DNA from 2 places in the Streptomyces sp. DS1-CR2 genome. Region 1 is predicted to be linked to the other one. Evidence: riboswitches for the same ligand, from Rfam matches in the RefSeq annotation. Region 1 holds a riboswitch; the other holds the start of a gene.
The links. A riboswitch is a leader RNA that binds a small molecule or an ion and turns the genes downstream of it on or off. The one in region 1 is predicted to bind thiamine pyrophosphate.
Positions count from the first base shown of each region.

Region 2: another riboswitch for thiamine pyrophosphate. It lies ahead of ACY0PA_RS40170 (purine-cytosine permease family protein); the one in region 1 lies ahead of thiO (glycine oxidase ThiO).

Region 1 covers NZ_CM147085.1:2,671,349-2,680,464, forward strand. Annotated here, with positions in the region: gene ACY0PA_RS13140 (phytoene desaturase family protein) at 1-1,288, shown strand, start outside; gene ACY0PA_RS13145 (hypothetical protein) at 1,308-2,144, opposite strand; gene metF (methylenetetrahydrofolate reductase [NAD(P)H]) at 2,192-3,112, opposite strand; gene thiE (thiamine phosphate synthase) at 3,199-3,846, opposite strand; gene ACY0PA_RS13160 (Rv2175c family DNA-binding protein) at 3,924-4,289, opposite strand; gene ACY0PA_RS13165 (NAD(P)/FAD-dependent oxidoreductase) at 4,365-5,600, opposite strand; gene ACY0PA_RS13170 (avidin-fold protein) at 5,717-6,061, opposite strand; TPP riboswitch at 6,114-6,227, shown strand; gene thiO (glycine oxidase ThiO) at 6,225-7,418, shown strand; gene thiS (sulfur carrier protein ThiS) at 7,415-7,630, shown strand; gene ACY0PA_RS13185 (thiazole synthase) at 7,635-8,429, shown strand; gene pknB (Stk1 family PASTA domain-containing Ser/Thr kinase) at 8,524-9,116, shown strand, end outside.
Region 2 covers NZ_CM147085.1:8,581,227-8,590,342, forward strand. Annotated here, with positions in the region: gene ACY0PA_RS40150 (ADP-ribosylglycohydrolase family protein) at 1-258, opposite strand, end outside; gene ACY0PA_RS40155 (serine/threonine-protein kinase) at 186-1,307, opposite strand; gene ACY0PA_RS40160 (potassium channel family protein) at 1,504-3,462, opposite strand; gene thiD (bifunctional hydroxymethylpyrimidine kinase/phosphomethylpyrimidine kinase) at 3,762-4,607, opposite strand; gene ACY0PA_RS40170 (purine-cytosine permease family protein) at 4,604-6,043, opposite strand; TPP riboswitch at 6,036-6,130, opposite strand; partial or broken gene ACY0PA_RS40175 (serine hydrolase) at 6,336-6,621, shown strand; gene ACY0PA_RS40180 (TauD/TfdA dioxygenase family protein) at 6,813-7,781, opposite strand; gene glgB (1,4-alpha-glucan branching enzyme) at 8,228-9,116, opposite strand, start outside.

The DNA of each region.
Region 1 (9,116 bases):
CAAGGAACCCCTGGAGGACGCGGTCGGGCTGACCCAGGTGGAGCCCGCCGTGCGGCATGTCTTCGCGGACGGCACGGCGGTGGACCTGCCGAACGCGCGGCGCGCGGGCATCGCCGACGCCCTGGACGCGGCGCTCGGCGAGGGCTCGGGGGCGCGCTGGTCGGCGTTCATGAACCGGGCGCGCGAGGCATGGGACCGCACCCGGCGCCCGCTCCTCGAAGAGCCCCTGTGGCCGAACTGGCGGATCCTCGCGGACCGCGAGCCGTACCCCGTGGTGGTCCGCCGCCGGATGCTGCGCAAGGACCTGTCGGCGACGACGCTCTCCGAGGTGGCCGCTCTTGAGCTGGGCGGGGACCCGCGGCTCGTGGCGCTCCTCGAGCAGTACGCGCTCGCGTCCGGCCTCGATCCGCGTACGGCTCCGGCGAGCGCGGCCGTGCTGCCGTACATGGAGCAGACGTTCGGCACCTGGGCGGTGCGCGGCGGGATGCGGGAGCTGGCGCGGGCCGTGTACGAGCGGTGTCTTCGGCGGAAGGTCGAGTTCGAGTTCGACGCGCCGGTGGCGCGGATCGTGGAGAAGGACGGCCGGGTGGCAGGCGTCGAGCTGGCCGGGGGCAGGGTCATGGAGGCCGACTTCGTGGTCGCCGGTGTGGCGCCCGGCGTCCTCGAAGCACTGCTGCCCGGGCGGGCGCTCAGGGGCGAGGACGACGTGGCGCCGCAGTCGGCGCTGCCGAGCCGGCTGACGGTGTTCCTGGCGCTGCGCGGCGCGCGTCCCGGCGACGCCCCGCACCGGACGGTCGTGCACGCGGCGGACCGGGAGGCCGAGCTGGCCTCGCTGTTCGGCGGGGGGACGGCGGTGGCGGAGCGGCCGACGGTCACGGTCCTGCGTCCCGACGACGCCTCCGTGGTGCCGGACCCGGACCATGAGGCGGTCACACTGGTGGTCACGGTGGCGCGCGGCGCGCGCGTGACGGACGCGGACGTGGAGCGCGTCATCGACGTCGCCGGGCAGGCGGTCCCCGGGCTGCGCGACCGCCTGCTGTGGCACGAGGTCCGCACGCCGTCGGATGTCGCCGAGGCGACCGGAGCCGACGGCGGTTCGGTGCCCGCACCTGCCCTGGCAGCGGCCTCCGGCCGGCTTCTGCACCCGTCCAACAGCACGCTCGTTCCGGGCCTGCTCGCCGTCGGCGGCTGGTCGCACCCGGGCGGCGGGCTGCCGCACGCGGGGATGTCGGGCGCGCTGGCGGCCGGGCTGATCGTGGAGGGCCCGGACTTCCGCGGCTCGCAGTGACGGGCGACGCCCGCCGGGTTCAGTAGCGGTACTGCTGCTGCTCGTTGTAGCCGGAGCCGCCGTCGTAGCCGCCCTGGCCGTTCTGCTCGTACGGGTAGGGCTGCTCCGGGGGCAGTTCGCCGCCGTATTGCTGGTGCTGGTCGTCGCCGGTGCGCTGCTGGGGTACCCAGACCCCGCCGGGCGGCGTCTCCATGCCGTAGCCGCCGTTCGCGTACGGGTCGCCGTACTGCTGTCCCGTGCCGTAGGCGTCGTCGTACTGGGGCTGCGCCGGGTAGGTCTGCGTCCCGATGTACGGGTCGGAGTAGGCGGCGTACTGCTGCTGGCCGTTGTCGTAGCCGTACTGCTGCTGGTCGTAGCCCGCGTACGCGTCGTAGGCGTAGCCCTGTGCGGCCGCGTCCGTGTGGGCGGCGGCCGGGGTGTAGACGCCGTACTGGCCGGTGTCGTCGGGCATCGGCTGCGGCGCGTAGACCGACGTCACCTCGGCCGCGGACTCGGGCTCGGGGGCGGCCGGGTCGGCCGACTCGTACTCCAGGTCGGAGACCTCGAGGACCGGGTCCTGGTGGACCGGCTCCCTGAGCTTGCGCCGCTTGCTGACGCCGGGGTTCCCGCCGAGCGCCCAGCCCGTGGAGAAGCCCCTGCGGAACGACAGCGTCACATACGTCTGGCCGACCGCGAACGTGATGGCGCCGATCCCGATGACGATCACCGACGGGATCAGCACACCGAGGACGACGCCGACAAAGCCGACGAAGGCGAGCAGCCGGAAGCGCAGCCTCGCCTTGTACTGGAGCAGTACCTCACCGAGCAGCCACAACGCGACGATTCCGAACGCGATGTAGAGGACCGTCCAGCCCATGTACGCCCCTCTCGTACGGCCGCCGCCCCTGGTGGAATACGGCCGGGTCAGGCCCGCTGGTCGTGCAGGCCCAGATTCTCGTAGATCTCCAGTGTCGCCGTGGAGTTGTTGAGCGTGATGAAGTGCAGACCCGGAACGCCCTCGTCCAGCAGCTTCGCGCAGAACTCCGTCGCGAACTCGATGCCAATGGAGCGTACAGCCGCCGGATCGTCTTTGGCTGTGAGGATGCGCTCTTTCAGGGCGGGCGGGAACGTGGCGTTGCTGAGCTGCGGCAGCCGCTCCAGCATGCGCACGCTCGTGACCGGCATGATCTCCGGGATGACGGGGGTGTCGCAACCCGCTGCCTCGACCCGGTCGCGCAGCCGCAGGTATTCCTCGGGGTAGAAGAACATCTGGGTGATCGCGTAGTCGGCGCCCGCCCGGCACTTGTCCACGAAGTGGCGGACGTCGGAGTCCCAGTCCTCGGAGCGCGGGTGCATCGCAGGGAAGGCCGCGACGCCTACGCAGAAGTCGCCCGACTCCTTGATGAGCCGGACCAGTTCGGCGGCGTAGGTCAGGCCCTCGGGGTGCGCGAGCCAGTCGGCCATGGGGTCGCCGGGCGGGTCTCCGCGCACGGCGAGGATGTTCCTGATGCCCGCGTCCGCGTACTGCCCGATGATGTTGCGCAGCTCGGCCACGGAGTGGTCGACGGCCGTGAGGTGGGCGACCGGGGTCAGGGTCGTGTCGGCGACGATCTGCTCGGTCTCGCGGACGGTGCCCGCGCGGGTGGAGCCACCGGCGCCGTACGTCACGGAGACGAAGTCGGGCGCGACGGCCTCGACTCGTCGCAGCGCGTTCCAGAGGTTCCGCTCACCCTTCGGGGTCTTCGGCGCCGAGAACTCGAACGAGAAGGTCGTCTTGCCGGTCGCGAGCATGTCGCGCACGGTGCGTGCGCGATCAGTCCTGGTGGAAGCGGTGCCAAGGGCCATATGGGCAGGTTAGCCACGGGAGGGCCCTGCCCCTAATCCCCGTCCACCCTGCGGACACACGTCTTGGCGGGGCCCGGCCGAACGGGTCAGGCCGTACGCAGCCGCTTCGCGAAGCCGGCCGCCGCCGCGCCCGGGTCGTCCGCCTCGGTGATGGCGCGGACCACGACGACGCGGCTTGCGCCCGCTTCCAGTACCTCGTCCAGATTGCCCGCGTCGATGCCGCCGATCGCGAACCAGGGGCGGTCCGGGCCGAGCGAGGCCGTGTGGCGCACCAGGTCGAGGCCGGGCGCGTACCGGCCGGGCTTGGTGGGGGTCGGCCAGCAGGGGCCGGTGCAGAAATAGTCCACGCCGTCCTGGACGGCGGCCGCGGCGGCCTCCGTGTCGGCGTGCGTGGAGCGGCCGATCAGGACGTCCTCGCCGAGGATGGCGCGGGCGGCCGCGACCGGCAGGTCGCCCTGGCCCAGGTGCAGGACGTCGGCGCCGGCGGCGTGGGCGACGTCCGCCCGGTCGTTGACCGCGAACAGCTTGCCGTGGCGCGCGGCGGCGTCGGCGAAGACGGCCAGGTGCTCCAGCTCCTCGCCCGCCTCCATGCCCTTGTCACGCAGCTGCACGATGTCCACGCCGTTCGCCAGGACGGCGTCGAGGAACTCGGGGAGGTCGCCCTGGCGCTTGCGGGCGTCCGTGCACAGGTACAGCCGGGCGTCGGCGAGCTGGGCGCGCTGCGTTGCGGCCATGGCCATGGGTGAGTCCCCCCTGGTCGGTGGCGTGCGGGCAGCGGTGAGCGCGGCCCGCACGCCGGACGGTTGTCAGGTCAGACGGCGAGCGCCTGGGCGCGGCGCTTCACCTCCGTGCCGCGATTCTCGCTCAGCGCCTGCGCGGGGGTGCCCGGCAGGGTCGGGTCGGGGGTGAAGAGCCACTCGAGCATCTCTTCGTCGTTGTAGCCGTCGTCCCTGAGCAGGGTCAGAGTCCCGGTGAGGCCCTTGACGACCTTGTCGCCGTCGATGAAGGCGGCGGGCACGTGCAGCGCCCTGTTCTCCCCACGGCGTACGGCGATCACCTGGCCTTCCTTCACCAGCTGCCGCACGCGCGTCACCTCCACGCCGAACTGCTCGGCGATGTCGGGGAGGGTGAGCCACTCGGGGACGAGAGCATCGATCTTTGCGTCAATCTCGGTCACAGGACAAGCCTGCCATCTTGGACTGACAGTGGGAAACGCGGCCACGCAAAAGGCCCGGTCGCCCCGGCGGGGCGGTCAGACGACAGCGGCCTTCAGCGGGCGGGCCGGGTCGCTGATGACCTGCGGGTCCAGAGGGGCGCCCGACTCGATGAGCTTGCGCCCCTGGGCCAGGTCGCGCGGGCGGCCCACGGCGAGGACGCCGACGAGCCGGCTCTGGCGCAGCCAGCACACGCTCCAGGACGCGCCCTGCGGGTCGCCGCGCCACACGGTGGTGTCGGCGGCCGCGTGATGTCCGGCGTACTGCACGAAGCGGCCGAACTGCTCCGACCAGAAGTACGGCACGGGGTCGTACGTCGCCGGGTTCTCGCCGATGATGTTGGCGGCGACCGTGCGGGGGCCCTGGAGCGCGTTGTCCCAGTGGTGGACCATCAGGCGCTCGCCGTACCGGCCCGAAGGGAAGGACGAGCAGTCGCCGACGGCGTACACATCGGGCTCGGAGGTGCGCAGGCGGTTGTCCGCCACGACCTCGCGGTGGGCGCCGAGCGTGATGCCGGAGCCGGTGAGCCAGCCGGTGGCGGGGCGGGCCCCGATGCCGACGACCACGGCACCTGCGGGCACCCGGGTGCCGTCGTCGAGGACCACGGATCCCGGCTCGATGTGCTCCACGCGCGCGTGGGTGCGCAGTTCCGCCCCGGCGTCCGCGTACCAGGCGGCCATGGGGGCGGCGACCTCCTCGGGCAGCGCTCCGGCGAGCGGCCGCTCGGCCGCCTCGACGACGGTGACCTCGCATCCGGCCTCACGGGCCGCGGTGGCGAACTCGGCGCCGATCCAGCCCGCGCCGACGACGACGATGTGGCGCTGCGCGGCGAGGACGGGGCGCAGGCGTTCGGCGTCGTCGAGCGTGCGCAGCAGATGGACGCCGGGGATGTCCTCCGTGCCGGGCAGCCGGATGGGCTCGGCGCCGGTCGCGAGGACGAGGACGTCGTAGGGGGCGGGTCCGGTGGCGGTGTCGAGGGTGTGCTCGGCGGGGCGTACGCCGGTGACCTCGCGGCCCAGTTCGAGCGTGATGTCGAGGGCTTCGAAGTCCACGTCGAAGGCAGACCCCTCGGCCTTGCCGAGCAGGACGGCCTTGGACAGCGGAGGCCGGTCGTACGGCTGGTGGGGTTCCGCGCCGATCAGCGTGACGGCGCCGGTGAAGCCCTGTTCGCGCAGGGCCACGGCGGTCTGGACCCCCGCCATCCCGGCGCCGACGATGACGACGTGCCGCCCTGCCTGGGGCACCGGGGCCTGGTTCTGGGTCTGCTCGCTCACCGGATCACCATATGCACCTGACGTTCAGTCAGTCAGCGGGCCGCGTCACTCCGGTCCCGTGACGTCTTCCACACCGGCCGCCGGTTCGACCGCTTCGGCCGTCCGCGCCCCCGCCGTCAGGCGCCCGGGACCTCTTCGACGACGCTCGTCCCGCTGCCCGCCTGCGACTCCCACTCCCACGTCTCGTCCAGCCGCACCCGCCCGTCGGGAAGGTCCGCGACGAGCGAGACGCAGTGTCCGGAGGAGGTCGTCGCGTCCGTCTTCAGCTGTACGTACCTGAAGTCGATCCGGTCGCCCTCACGGATGCCCACGAGGTGGCCGCGCACGACGTCCCCGCCCGCGTACTCGGCCCAGATCCGGCCGTCCTCCTCGTGGTACGTGAACCGCGTCCGCGTACCCACCTGACCGGGGGCCTGGTCGGCGACCGGGGCGAGGACGAGTCCGTCGAGCGAGCGGGCCATGCGGGCGGGCTCCCTTACTGGGGGTCGGGGGGACGGTTTAGGGTGACCACCGTAAAGCACTCGCGGGAGCCCGGACGCACCGGGCTGAGAGGGAGGCTGTGACGGCCTCCGACCGTACGAACCTGATCCGGGTCATGCCGGCGAAGGGAGGGGCTGGACGCCCATGTCGCGTACTTCAGAAGGCTCGGAAGGCTCCGACGTCCTGGTCGTGGGCGGCGGGATCATCGGTCTCGTCACCGCGTGGCGGGCCGCGCAGCGCGGGCTGCGCACCGCGGTCGTGGACCCCGAACCGGGCGGCGGGGCCGCGCAGGTGGCGGCCGGGATGCTCGCCGCCGTCACCGAACTGCACTACGGAGAGGCCGAACAGACCCTCCTCGGGCTCAACGTGGAGTCCGCGCGCCGCTATCCGGCGTTCGCGGCCGAGCTCTCCGAGGCCACCGGGCTCGACCTCGGCTACCGCGCGTGCGGCACCCTCGCCGTCGCGCTCGACGCGGACGACCGCGCGCACCTTCGGGAACTGCACGCCCTCCAGCGCAAGTCGGGCCTGGAGTCGGAGTGGCTGACGGGCCGTGAGTGCCGGCGCCTCGAACCGATGCTTGCCCCGTCCGTGCGGGGCGGCCTGCGCGTCGACGGTGACCACCAGATCGACCCGAGGCGCCTCGCGAAGGCCCTTGTCGCGGCCTGTGAGCGGGCCGGGGTGCGGTTCCACCGGCAGTGGGCCGAGCGGCTGACAGTCGTCCGCGAGGGCGCGCGCGGCGTGGTCCTCGCCGACGGCACCGGGCTCGACGCGGACCAGGTCGTCCTCGCCGGCGGCAGCCTCAGCGGCCGCCTCGCCGGAGTCCCGGACGACGTGCTGCCGCCGGTACGCCCGGTGAAGGGACAGGTCCTGCGCCTGACCGTGCCGAAGGTGTACGCACCGTTCCTGAGCCGCACCGTGCGCGCCGTCGTGCGCGGCGGCAACCTCTATCTGGTGCCCCGGGTCAACGGCGAACTCGTCGTCGGGGCCACCAGCGAGGAGCTCGGCTGGGACACGACGGTCACCGCGGGCGGCGTCTACGAGCTGCTGCGCGACGCCCACGAGCTGGTTCCCGGCATCACGGAGCTGCCGCTCACGGAGACCCGCGCGGGCCTGCGCCCCGCCTCTCCCGACAACGCCCCGATCCTCGGCCCGACCGCTCTGCCGGGCCTGCTGCTCGCCACCGGCCACTACCGCAACGGCGTGCTGCTCACGCCGGTCACCGGCGACTCCATGGCCCACGTCCTCGCCACGGGCGAACTCCCCGAAGTGGCCCGCCCCTTCACTCCGCGGCGCTTCGGCGCCGTCCCCGCACCCGTCTCTGTGGAGCAGTCCGTATGACCGTGTCCGTCACCCACGTATCCGTGAACGGCGAGGGCCGCCAGGTCGCCCCGGGCACCACGCTCGACGCTCTCGTCTCGGCGCTGACCACCGCGCCGTCCGGGGTCGCCGCCGCACTCAACGAAACCGTCGTCCCGCGCGCGCAGTGGGCCGTCACCGCACTCTCGGACGGGGACCGAGTCGAGGTCCTCACCGCGGTCCAGGGAGGCTGAACCCATGGCTGACGACTCCTTGGTCATCGGCGGTACGTCCTTCTCGTCCCGCCTGATCATGGGCACGGGCGGGGCGCCCAGCCTCGACGTCCTGGAACGCTCCCTCGTCGCGTCCGGCACGGAGCTGACGACCGTCGCGATGCGGCGCGTGGACGCGAGCGTGCAGGGCTCCGTGCTCTCCGTCCTGGAGAAACTGGGGATCCAGGTGCTGCCCAACACGGCGGGCTGTTTCACCGCCGGTGAGGCCGTCCTGACCGCCCGCCTCGCGCGCGAGGCCCTCGGCACCGACCTGGTCAAGCTGGAGGTCATCGCGGACGAGCGCACCCTGCTGCCCGACCCGATCGAGCTCCTGGACGCGGCCGAGATCCTCGTCGACGACGGCTTCACCGTTCTGCCTTACACGAACGACGACCCGGTGCTCGCGCGGAAGCTGGAGGACGTGGGCTGCGCCGCTGTCATGCCGCTCGGCTCCCCCATCGGCTCCGGGCTCGGCATCCGCAACCCGCACAACTTCCAGCTGATCACCGAGCACGCGCGCGTGCCGGTGATCCTGGACGCGGGCGCCGGGACCGCGTCCGACGCGGCGCTCGCGATGGAGCTGGGGTGCGCCGGTGTGATGCTCGCCTCAGCCGTGACCCGCGCGCAGGAGCCGATCCTGATGGCGGAGGGCATGCGGCACGCGGTCGAGGCGGGGCGGCTGGCGTTCCGGGCGGGCCGGATCCCCCGCAGGCACTTCGCCGAGGCCTCGTCGCCCGTGTCCGGGATGGCCAGGCTCGACCCGGAGCGGCCCGCGTTCTGAGGGCCGTACAGCGCGGTCACAGCTCTGCTGCAGTACGGCCGTCCGTGGACGACTGCGGAGCCGGGTGTCGGCGGCGGCTCGTACACTCGCCTGCGTGGACACGACCCTTCAGGACCCTCTCGTCGGGCAGGTGCTCGACGGCCGGTACCGCGTCGACGCACGCATCGCGGTCGGCGGGATGGCCACGGTCTACAGGGCCGTGGACACCCGCCTCGACCGCGTGCTCGCGCTCAAGGTGATGCACCCGGCCCTCGCCGCCGACGTCTCGTTCGTCGAGCGCTTCATCCGCGAGGCCAAGTCCGTCGCCCGGCTCTCCCACCCGAATGTGGTCGGGGTCTTCGACCAGGGCGCGGACGGCCAGTACGTCTATCTGGCGATGGAGTACGTCGCGGGCTGCACCCTGCGGGACGTCCTGAGGGACCGCGGGGCACTGCGGCCGCGTGCCGCGCTCGACATCCTGGAGCCGGTCCTCGCCGCGCTCGGCGCCGCGCACCGCGCGGGCTTCGTGCACCGCGACATGAAGCCGGAGAACGTCCTGATAGGGGACGACGGCCGCGTGAAGGTGGCGGACTTCGGCCTCGTACGGGCCGTGGACACCGTCACGAACACCACGGGCGCCGTCCTCGGCACCGTCTCCTACCTCGCCCCCGAGCAGATCGAGTCGGGCACCGCCGACCCCCGCGTCGA
Region 2 (9,116 bases), 5.9 Mb from region 1:
GGCCGCGATGTCGTCGCCGAGCCGGGCGACGGCGGTACGTCCCTCGATCTCCGTCAGCCACTGGTGCGGGAGGCGTACGTCACCGTGAAGCGCGCCGAGGATGTTGCCGCACAGGGAGCCCGTGGAGTCGCTGTCGCCCGGGTGGTTGACCGAGAGCAGCGTGCTCCGCCGGAACGGGCGCCCCGTCAGTGCGCGGACGCGGCGGGCGACGGGGCGCCCGTGGGTGTCTTCGCGGCGCTGTCGTCGGGGGCGAACCACGCCATGCCGATCAGGAGGGACGCGACGAAGAGAGCGGCAGCGGCGATGGCCCCGATGGTTCTCGGTCTGCGTCTCGCCGCCGCCATGACGCCGCCGCGCCGGGCCGCCCCGCGGCGTGACGCCCGGCCGGACGACGGCAGCTGATAGGTCGTGGAAGTGGTCCGGATCTCCGGGGCGGTGTGACGGTGCGGCGTGGGCGCGGGGGCCACCGGCACGGGCTCCGGGAGGGGTTCGGGACGGCCCTGCCAGGCACCCGTACGGAACCAGTCCGTGACCTCCTGGGCCGTCGGCCGGTCCTCCGGTTGCTTGGCCAGCAGGCCGAGCAGATAGTTCTCGAACGACGGGGGCAGCCGGACGCCGAGCCGGCCCGGGGCCACGGGCGCGGCGTCCACGTGCTGGTAGAGCAGGCCGGTCGCGGTGTCGGCGCGGAACGGCGGGTTTCCGGTGAGGAGTTGATAGAGCACGCAGCCCAGCGAGTACACGTCGGACGGCGGGCCCGCGTTCTTGCCGAGGGCGCGCTCGGGCGCCAGATACAGGCCCGTGCCGACGATCTGCCCGGTGGTGGTGAGCCCGGCGGCGGGATCGTCCAGGAAGCGGGCGATGCCGAAGTCGCCCAGCTTGACCGTGCCGTCGGGGGTGAGCAGCAGATTGCCCGGCTTGATGTCCCGGTGCACCACGCCCTGGCGGTGGGCGGCCGCGAGACCGGCGGCCGCGCCGGTCGCGATGTCGGCCACGCGCTCCGGCGTCAGCCGCGCGCCGCCCGCGGTCTCCTGGGCCAGACTGCCGCCCTCGACGAGTTCCATGACGAGGTAGAAGCGTTGCTCCCAGGAGCCGAAGTCGTAGACACCCACCACATGCGGATGGCTGAGCGACGCCGAAGTCTGCGCCTCCATGCGAAACCTGGCTGCCGCGGACGGATCCGCGGCCTGCGCGAGGAGCAGCTTCACGGCCACGGGCCGGCCGAGCATCTCGTCGGTCGCCTGCCACACCTCACCCATACCGCCGCGGCCTATCGCCTTGTGCAACCGGTACCGATCCGCCAGCAACAACCTGCGCACCACCCTTGAAAGACAGCCCCGTCAAATTGGTTGCCACGGAACGTACTTCGCCCCGCGCGAGCGCGAGGACGAGCGGGAGGAGTGTGGCGGGATCAAGGATAAGGCGCGCGGAGAGCCGGTGATCACACTTCGCCGGGTGGCTCGTACAGAAGGTGAGAGGTGGTGATCACACCGGGCAGCGTGCTTCCTAGGAGTCGCCCGCACGGGTACGGGCCAGGGGGCCGCGCCGCAGGAGTTCGGCCAGGCCCTGGCGCGTCGCGGCGAGCACCACGCGGTCCTCGGTGCGCAGCACATACCCGGGGTGAAGGTCCCACACGAGACCCGTGGGGCGGTCGGGGTCGTCGTCGGCGGGGGACGCGGCCAGGTCGGGGCGCCGCTCGCTCGGCGCCGTCGCGTCGAGCGCGATCACACGCCAGGCACCGGCCCGGAACGAGTCGGCGACGGTCCGGCCGTCGAGCAGCGGATGTCCCGCCACATCGAGGGCGGCGAAGAGCAGCACACTGCGCTCGACGGGGATGGCGCCGAGGATCTGGCGGCCCATCATGGCGCCCGCGAACGCGGGTGCGGCGAGCGTGGAGACGCTCCGGCTGCGGGTCAGGGCCCGGGGATGCGCGGAGCGGAGCGTGCGGTAGACGGCGGTCGCGAAACCGTCGTCGAACAGGCGCAGCGCCACCCGCAGATCGGGCTTGACCGACCGCGCGTGCAGCGCGGCCTCGAGGTTGGTGATGTCACTGCTGGTGAGGGCGAGCAGGGCGTGGGCGCGGTGCACCTTGGCGGCCTCCAGGACGCCTTCCTGGGTGACGTCGCCGATGACGGTCGGTACGCGCAGGCGGCGGGCGAGGGCGACGCCGCGCGCCTCGGGGTCCTCCTCCACGCAGACGACGGGGATGCCGAGTTCACGCAGTCGGGCCAGAACCCGGGTGCCGATCTTGCCGAGACCGAGGAGCACGACGTGACCGGACAGGCCGCGCGGCGGGCGGCGCAGGGCCGATGCCGTACGGAAGGTGCCGAGCGCTTCGAGGACTGCCGCGAGGAGCACGGGCAGAAGGAGCAGTCCGGCGAGCCCCGTGAGGAGTTGGAGGAGCTGACGGGCGAGCGGCTCCCCGATGGCCGGGTCGTCGATGGCGAACAGGTCGAGGAGCGTGAGGTATCCGGCGTGCAGGGGGTGGCCGCCGGTGGTGGCCCAGGAGGCGACGGCCAGGCCGAGGACGCTCGTGACGAGACCGGCGAGGGACCAGCGCAGCCGGCGCGAGAACAGCGAGCCGAGGGGCATACGGCGGCTGCTCGCACGGCCGTTGGGAGTGGCGACCGTGGGGGAGACGGCCTCCAGGACCACCGTGCCACGCCCGGTCGCGGCGGCGACCGTGCGTTCGTCGGGCAGCAGCAGCGGGCCCTCCGTGCCGCCCACGTCCGAACCCTCGGCGCCCGCCGGGTCGTTGGCGGTCGCGGACAGCAGGGCGAGGGTGCACAGGCCGGGGTCGGCGACCTCGCCCCGGCCCGGCGGGGTGCGCTCCACGGCGCGCAGCAGGAGCCCGTCGGCCTGGACGACCTTGCTGGTACCGGCGACGGCGGTGGCCGCGAGCGCTGGTGCGGCGGTGTCGGCGTCGGACAGGACGGTCGTCGTGGTGTCCAGTGCCTCGGGGTCGACGCCGGGGGCGGAGAGTGCGGCGGCCTGGTCGAGGAGGTGTTCCAGGTGCTGGCCGAGCTTGCGGTTGTAGAGCCGGATGACCAGGCGCAGTTGGGGGTTGAGACGGCGGGCGGCCAGGGCGGCCCGGATGTTGGTCTCGTCGTCGCCGTGTACGAGGGCCAGCGCGGCGGCGTCGGCCACACCGGCCTCGGCCAGCGCCTCCTCGTCGAGTTCCGGCGCCTCCATGACCCGCGGCGGCGGAACGCTGTCGCCGGCCACGGTGGACACGGTACGGCTCATGACCGCCTGCATCCGCGAGAGCAGGGCGGCCGCCCGCGCCCGTCCGGCCGGACCGGTGCCCTGCCTGGTGACGCGTACGGATGGCACCACGACGGTGACCCGCTCGCCGTATACGGCGCGCAGTTCGGCGGCGAGCCGCTCGGCGAGCGCGTCACCACCGCACACGATCATGTGGCCGGTCGGCGGGGCCTGTTGAGGCTGGCGGGGCAGGGTGGTCATGGCAACAGTCAAGTGGATGGGAGGGCGGGCACACCCATCGGGCCCTGATTGTGTGCAGGTGGGCGTGTTGCGCGCACCACATGGTCCTAGGGCCTGTCTTCAAATTCCCGCCTGCCCAGCGGCGTCTGGCACGCGCATCTGCGGCGTTGTCGTCGGTTGCCGACTCCCCCAAGCTCTCGGCTGCGCTCGAGCAGGGGGGACCCCCATCGCGTCGACGCCCTCCTCCGCCTTGCAGCTGCACGCACCAGACGCCGCTGGGCCCGCCCTTCGGGCGGACGACGGGAATTTGAAGACAGGCCCTAGTCCCGTCGCCCTGTAGTCATGGAACGGTCGGCCGGCAGGCGCCACCCATGGTCCACGGGGCCGATGCCCGACCCCAGTGCGAATCCGGCGGCGATCGCCCCCGTGACGTACTCCTTCGCCAGGCGGACGGACTCCGGCACGGGCAGGCCATGGGCGAGGCCCACGGCGACGGCCGACGCCAGGGTGCAACCCGTGCCGTGCGTGTGCCGGTTGTCGTGGCGGGGAGCGCGCAGCCAGTGCTCCTCCGTGCCGTCGGTGAGCAGGTCGACGGCCGCCCCGGGCAGATGGCCGCCCTTGACGACCACCCAGCGCGGGCCGAACGACAGGAGCCGTGCCGCGGCCCGGCGCATGCCGTCGTCGTCCGTGACGGCGAGGCCGGTCAGCTGCGCCACCTCGTCCAGATTCGGCGTGGTCACTGTCGCGACCGGCAGCAGCTTCGTGCGTACGGCGTCCAGCGCGTCCTCGGCGAGCAGTGGATCGCCGTGCTTGGAGACGCTCACCGGGTCCACGACCACGGGGGCGTCCGTGCCGGCGAGCAGTTCGGCCACCGCCTCGACGAGGACCGGCGACGAGAGCATCCCGGTCTTGACCGCCTGGACGCCGATGTCGTCCACGACGCTGCGGTACTGCGTGCGCACCGCGTCGACAGGGAGTTCCCACGCTCCCTGGACCCCGAGGGAATTCTGCGCGGTGACGGCCGTCAGGACGCTCATGCCGTGGGCACCGAGCGCCAGCATCGTCTTGAGGTCGGCCTGGATCCCGGCGCCACCGCCCGAATCCGAACCGGCGACGGTCAGGACGCGGGGCGGCGCGACGCGTCCGCTGCTCGCAGGCACGGTCATGTGCGGGCCTCCTCGTACGGTGCGGTGCGGGCGTCAGCGGTCGGGCGGCGCAGCCTCAGGGGCGCGTACACGACGAGCGCGGCGACGAAGGCCACGTAGTACGCGAGGTCGGCGCCGTGCAGGGCCTTTGCGACCGGGCCCACGTACAGGCCGCTGTCCATGAACGGGACCGCCGCGGCGAAGGCGGCGACGAAGGCGAGGAGCCCGGGCCACCAGGGCTGTGGCCGGGCGGACTCGGCGGCCAGGTCGACCGGCGCGCCGCCCCGGGCCCTGGCGCGCGCGAACCAGTCGACGGCCACGACCGCGACGAAGCCCGGGATCCAGTAGCCGACGAACAGCAGGACGTTCTGGAAGCGGGCCGCGGTGTCGGCGGCATGCATCCACAGCACCAGCGGGAAGCCGAGCACCGCAGCGAGCGCCGCCGCGAGCGGCCGCGGGATCCGGACGCCGATGGTCTGCAGGGCCAGCGAGCCGCTGTAGTCGTTCATGGCGTTGCTGCACAGGGCCGCCAGCGCCACGGCGAGCAGCCCGAAGGAGCCGAGAACGCCGCCGCCGAGCAGCTCGTCGACGCCGCGCGCGGTCTGGTCGGTGAAGACGGAGGCGCCCCACAGCCCGAGGGCCTGGACAGCGACGAAGGAAACGGTGACGCCGAGGAGCGTGAACCAGAACATGCGCTGACGGGATGTGGCCGCCGGGAGGTAGCGACTGAAGTCGCTGGCGTAGGGCGCCCAGGACAGGGACAGGCTGAGCGCGATCGTGCTGGTCAGGACGAACGCGCCGGCCTGGTCGGCGCCGTGCGCGGCCCCGTTGGTGACCGGATGGACACCGTCGAGAAGCCTGACGGCGAGGACCACGAAGGCGGCGGCCAGTACGAAGGTCATCAGCTTCTGGAGCCGGTGGACGGCCTCGTAGCCGAGCACGCCCAGCGCGCCCTGCGCCAGCATCGTCACGAGCACGCCGACCCAGAACGGCCAGCCGCACAGCCGGGCGAGCGCGTCACCGCCGAAGAGGCCGATCAGCGCGTCCCAGGCGACCGACGACAGCCACTGCAGGACGCCGGGCACCGCGACGGCCCGGCCGAACGCGAGCCGCGCCAGCGGGAGCTGCCCCGCGCCGGTCGCGCTGCCCCACGTACCGAGATACGCGGTGGGCACGGCGCCGACGAGGGTGCCGATGACGACGGCGGCCAGTGCGGTGGCGAAGTCCAGGCCGAGTGCGATGCCGACGGTGCCGGTGAAGACGCCGGTCATGGTCAGGTTCGGGGCGAACCACACGGTGAACAGGCGCCCGGCGCCGCCGTAGCGGTGGGTCTCGGGGACCGGCGCGATCCCGCGCGCCTCGACCCGCAGATCACCGGGCGCCGCGGGCATCCGCCCGTCGAAGACGGAGCGCGGTCCGGTGGTCCCGGTGCTGCTCGGGGCATGGGGCAACGACATTGGCTGACATCCCTCCGCCAGTGCTAACTGGTTCAGGTTCGACGGGTGTGATCTCAGCCCTCGTGCGGGGCACCCCGTGTCCGGTACGTCGGCAAGGTTAGCTTCCCTGTTCGAGGAGGCAACCCCCGGGGGAGTGGCGGCGTCCGCTGCGTGGACGGCGCACACCGCCGCGCGCAATGCGTTCGAGGTGTGTGGCGCACCCCCGTACCGTGATCGATTCGAAGATCGCGGACGGTACGGGCACACGGGACCGGGCTCCGCGACCCCAGGGACACGCTGAGGACGGGACACGATGAAACAGCGCCACGGTTGGGCCGATGAACGGTTCGGGGCCGTCGCCGATGTGTTCGCGCGGAACTTCGCGGAGTTCCCCGAACTCGGCGCCGCCGTCACGGTGTTCGCCGGCGGACGGAAGGTCGTCGAACCTGTGGGGCGGCGTCTCGGACGAGCGGACCGGGCGCGCCTGGGAACTGGACACCGCCGTCCCCGTCTTCTCGGGCGGCTAGGGTCTGGTGAGCCTGGGCGCGCACATCCTCGCCCAGGAGGGCCGGCTCGACCTCGATGCCCCGGTGAGCCGGCCACCAGGAGGTGGCCGAGGCGGTAGCCACGGGCCGTTCGGCCGAAGCGGCGCACGCAGTGACGGCCATCGTCAGCGCCGCCCACAGCGAGGTCGAAGACCTACTGGCGGGCGGGTCGTGCGGGTACGGGGTCTGAGGGGAGGCGCAACCAGTCCCCTTGATCGCTTCCGGGCGGCGCCGGGCCGGCCCCCCTACGCGGCCGAGTTCCCCGAAGCGATGCCGAAGGCCGGGTCCGGCACTGACTCGGGGGACAGGAGCACTGAGGAACGGCCGTCGACGCCCACGGGCACGTCGCCGTCGATCGTCACCCGGCGCAGCTTGCGCTCGTGGTCGTCGGAGTCGTCCACGCCGTAGTGCTGCGTGGCGCGGTTGTCCCAGATGGCGACGTCCCCCGCCCGCCACTGCCAGCGCACCGTGTTCTCGGGGCGTTCGATGTGCGACTGGAACAGGTCGACGAGCGCGCGCGAGTCCCGGCCGGTCAGACCGGCGATGCGCTGCACGAAGTTGCCGAGCAGCAGCCCGCGCTCGCCGGTCTCCGGGTGCACGCGGACCACCGGGTGCTCGGTGAGGAACTTGGTCGACGCGAACACCTCACGGAACCGCTCGAGCTGCTCCGGCACGGCGTCCGGGCGCAGCGCCGCGTAGTCGTAGTCGTTCGAGTGCACGGCGCGCAGCCCGTCCGCGAGCGCGCGCAGCGACGCGGGCAGATGCGCGTAGGCAGTGGCAGTGTTGGCCCACAGGGTGTTCCCGCCGTAGGGCGGTACGGTCACGGCGCGCAGGATGGAGAACGCCGGGTAGGCGGGCACGAAGGTGACGTCCGTGTGCCACTGGTTGGCGCGTCCTCCGTGGTCCGAGTCGATCGGGAACGAGTAACGGCCGTCCACGGACGGGACGGTGGGGTGGGCGACCGGCGTGCCGAGGAGCCGGCCGAACGCCTCGTGGCTGTCCTCGTCCAGGTGGTCCTGGCCACGGAAGAAGACGACCTTGTGGCGCAGCAGTGCGGAGCGGACGGCAGCGACGGTTGCGGGCGGGAGGTCGCCGCCGAGACGTACGCCGGAGATGACGGCGCCGAGCCGGCCGCCGACCTTCTCGACCGTGATACCGGGGCCGTCGTCGGAGTTCTGGGCCGGGAGGGTGTCCGTGGTGGGTGCGGAGGTCATGATGAGGGTCCTTTCGGGGCGGGCGCGAAGGACGCGACGTTGGCCCGAGCGTGGCCAAGTGCGGCTGGAGGGGCGGCAATTGAGGCGGCGGGAGTGGCCTGCCTCGATGTCCGTGTGAACGGGGGCGGACGCAGATCGCGTACGCGTGCCTCAGATGCGGCGCAGGGTCGCCGGACAGCGGCCCGTACACGCCATCGGCGCATCGTGCCGGGCATCAACGGGCCGCGAGACGGGAGTGCTCGTCGCGGACATGTCTGCGAGCGTCGCAGCGCCTGCGCGACACGGTCAAGCGCGGTCCCGGGCGCCCCGGGTGATTTCACACCCCTGCAATGCCGCCGCCATCACCACCGACGGAAGCCCCTCACCACAGCGCTGCCGTACCCCCCGTTGGCCGCCGCCACTCCACGTGACCCGGCGACGGCCCTCGCCCACCTCCTCGACGCCGGTCAGGCAGGCCGCAGCCACACCGTCGCCAGCGGCGGCACTGTCAGCTGGATCGAGACGGGCCGGCCGTGGCTCGGCCGAGGGTCCGGCTTGAGGACGCCGGCGTTGACGACGTCGCTGCCGCCGTACCTTGCCGCGTCCGTGTTCAGGACCTCGAACCAGCCGGGGACCGAGTCCGGCACGCCGAGCCGGTAGTTCTCGCGGACCGCCGGGGAGAAGTTGCACACGGCCAGCAGGGGCGCGCCGTCCGCCGCGAACCGCAGGAACGCGAGGACGTTGTCGTCGGCCGCGTCCGCGGTGATCCACGAGAACCCCGCGGGCGTGGTGTCCCGTTCCCAGAGGGCGGGCGCGGCCGCGTACTCGTGGTTGAGGTCGCGCACCAGGTCGAGGACCCCGCGGTGGTCCGGCTCGGCCTCGTAGGCCGGGTCGAGGAGCCACCAGTCCGGGCCGTGCCCCTCCGACCACTCGGCCCCCTGCGCGAACTCCTGCCCCATGAACAGGAGTTGCTTGCCCGGGTGGGCCCACATGAAGCCGAGGTACGCGCGGTGGTCGGCTCGCCGCTGCCACCAGTCGCCGGGCATCTTCGACACGAGCGCGCGCTTGCCGTGCACCACTTCGTCGTGCGAGAGGGGAAGCAGATAGTTCTCGCTGTAGGCGTACACCATCGAGAACGTCAGCTCGTTGTGGTGGTACTTGCGGTGCACGGGCTCGTGCACGATGTACTGCAGCGAGTCATGGCTCCAGCCCATGTTCCACTTCAGGCCGAAGCCGAGACCCCCGAAGCCGCCCTGGCCGATGTGGTGGGTCGGCCGCGTGACGCCGTCCCACGCGGTCGACTCCTCGGCGATCGTCACGACGCCCGGGCAGCGGCGGTACACCGTCGCGTTCATC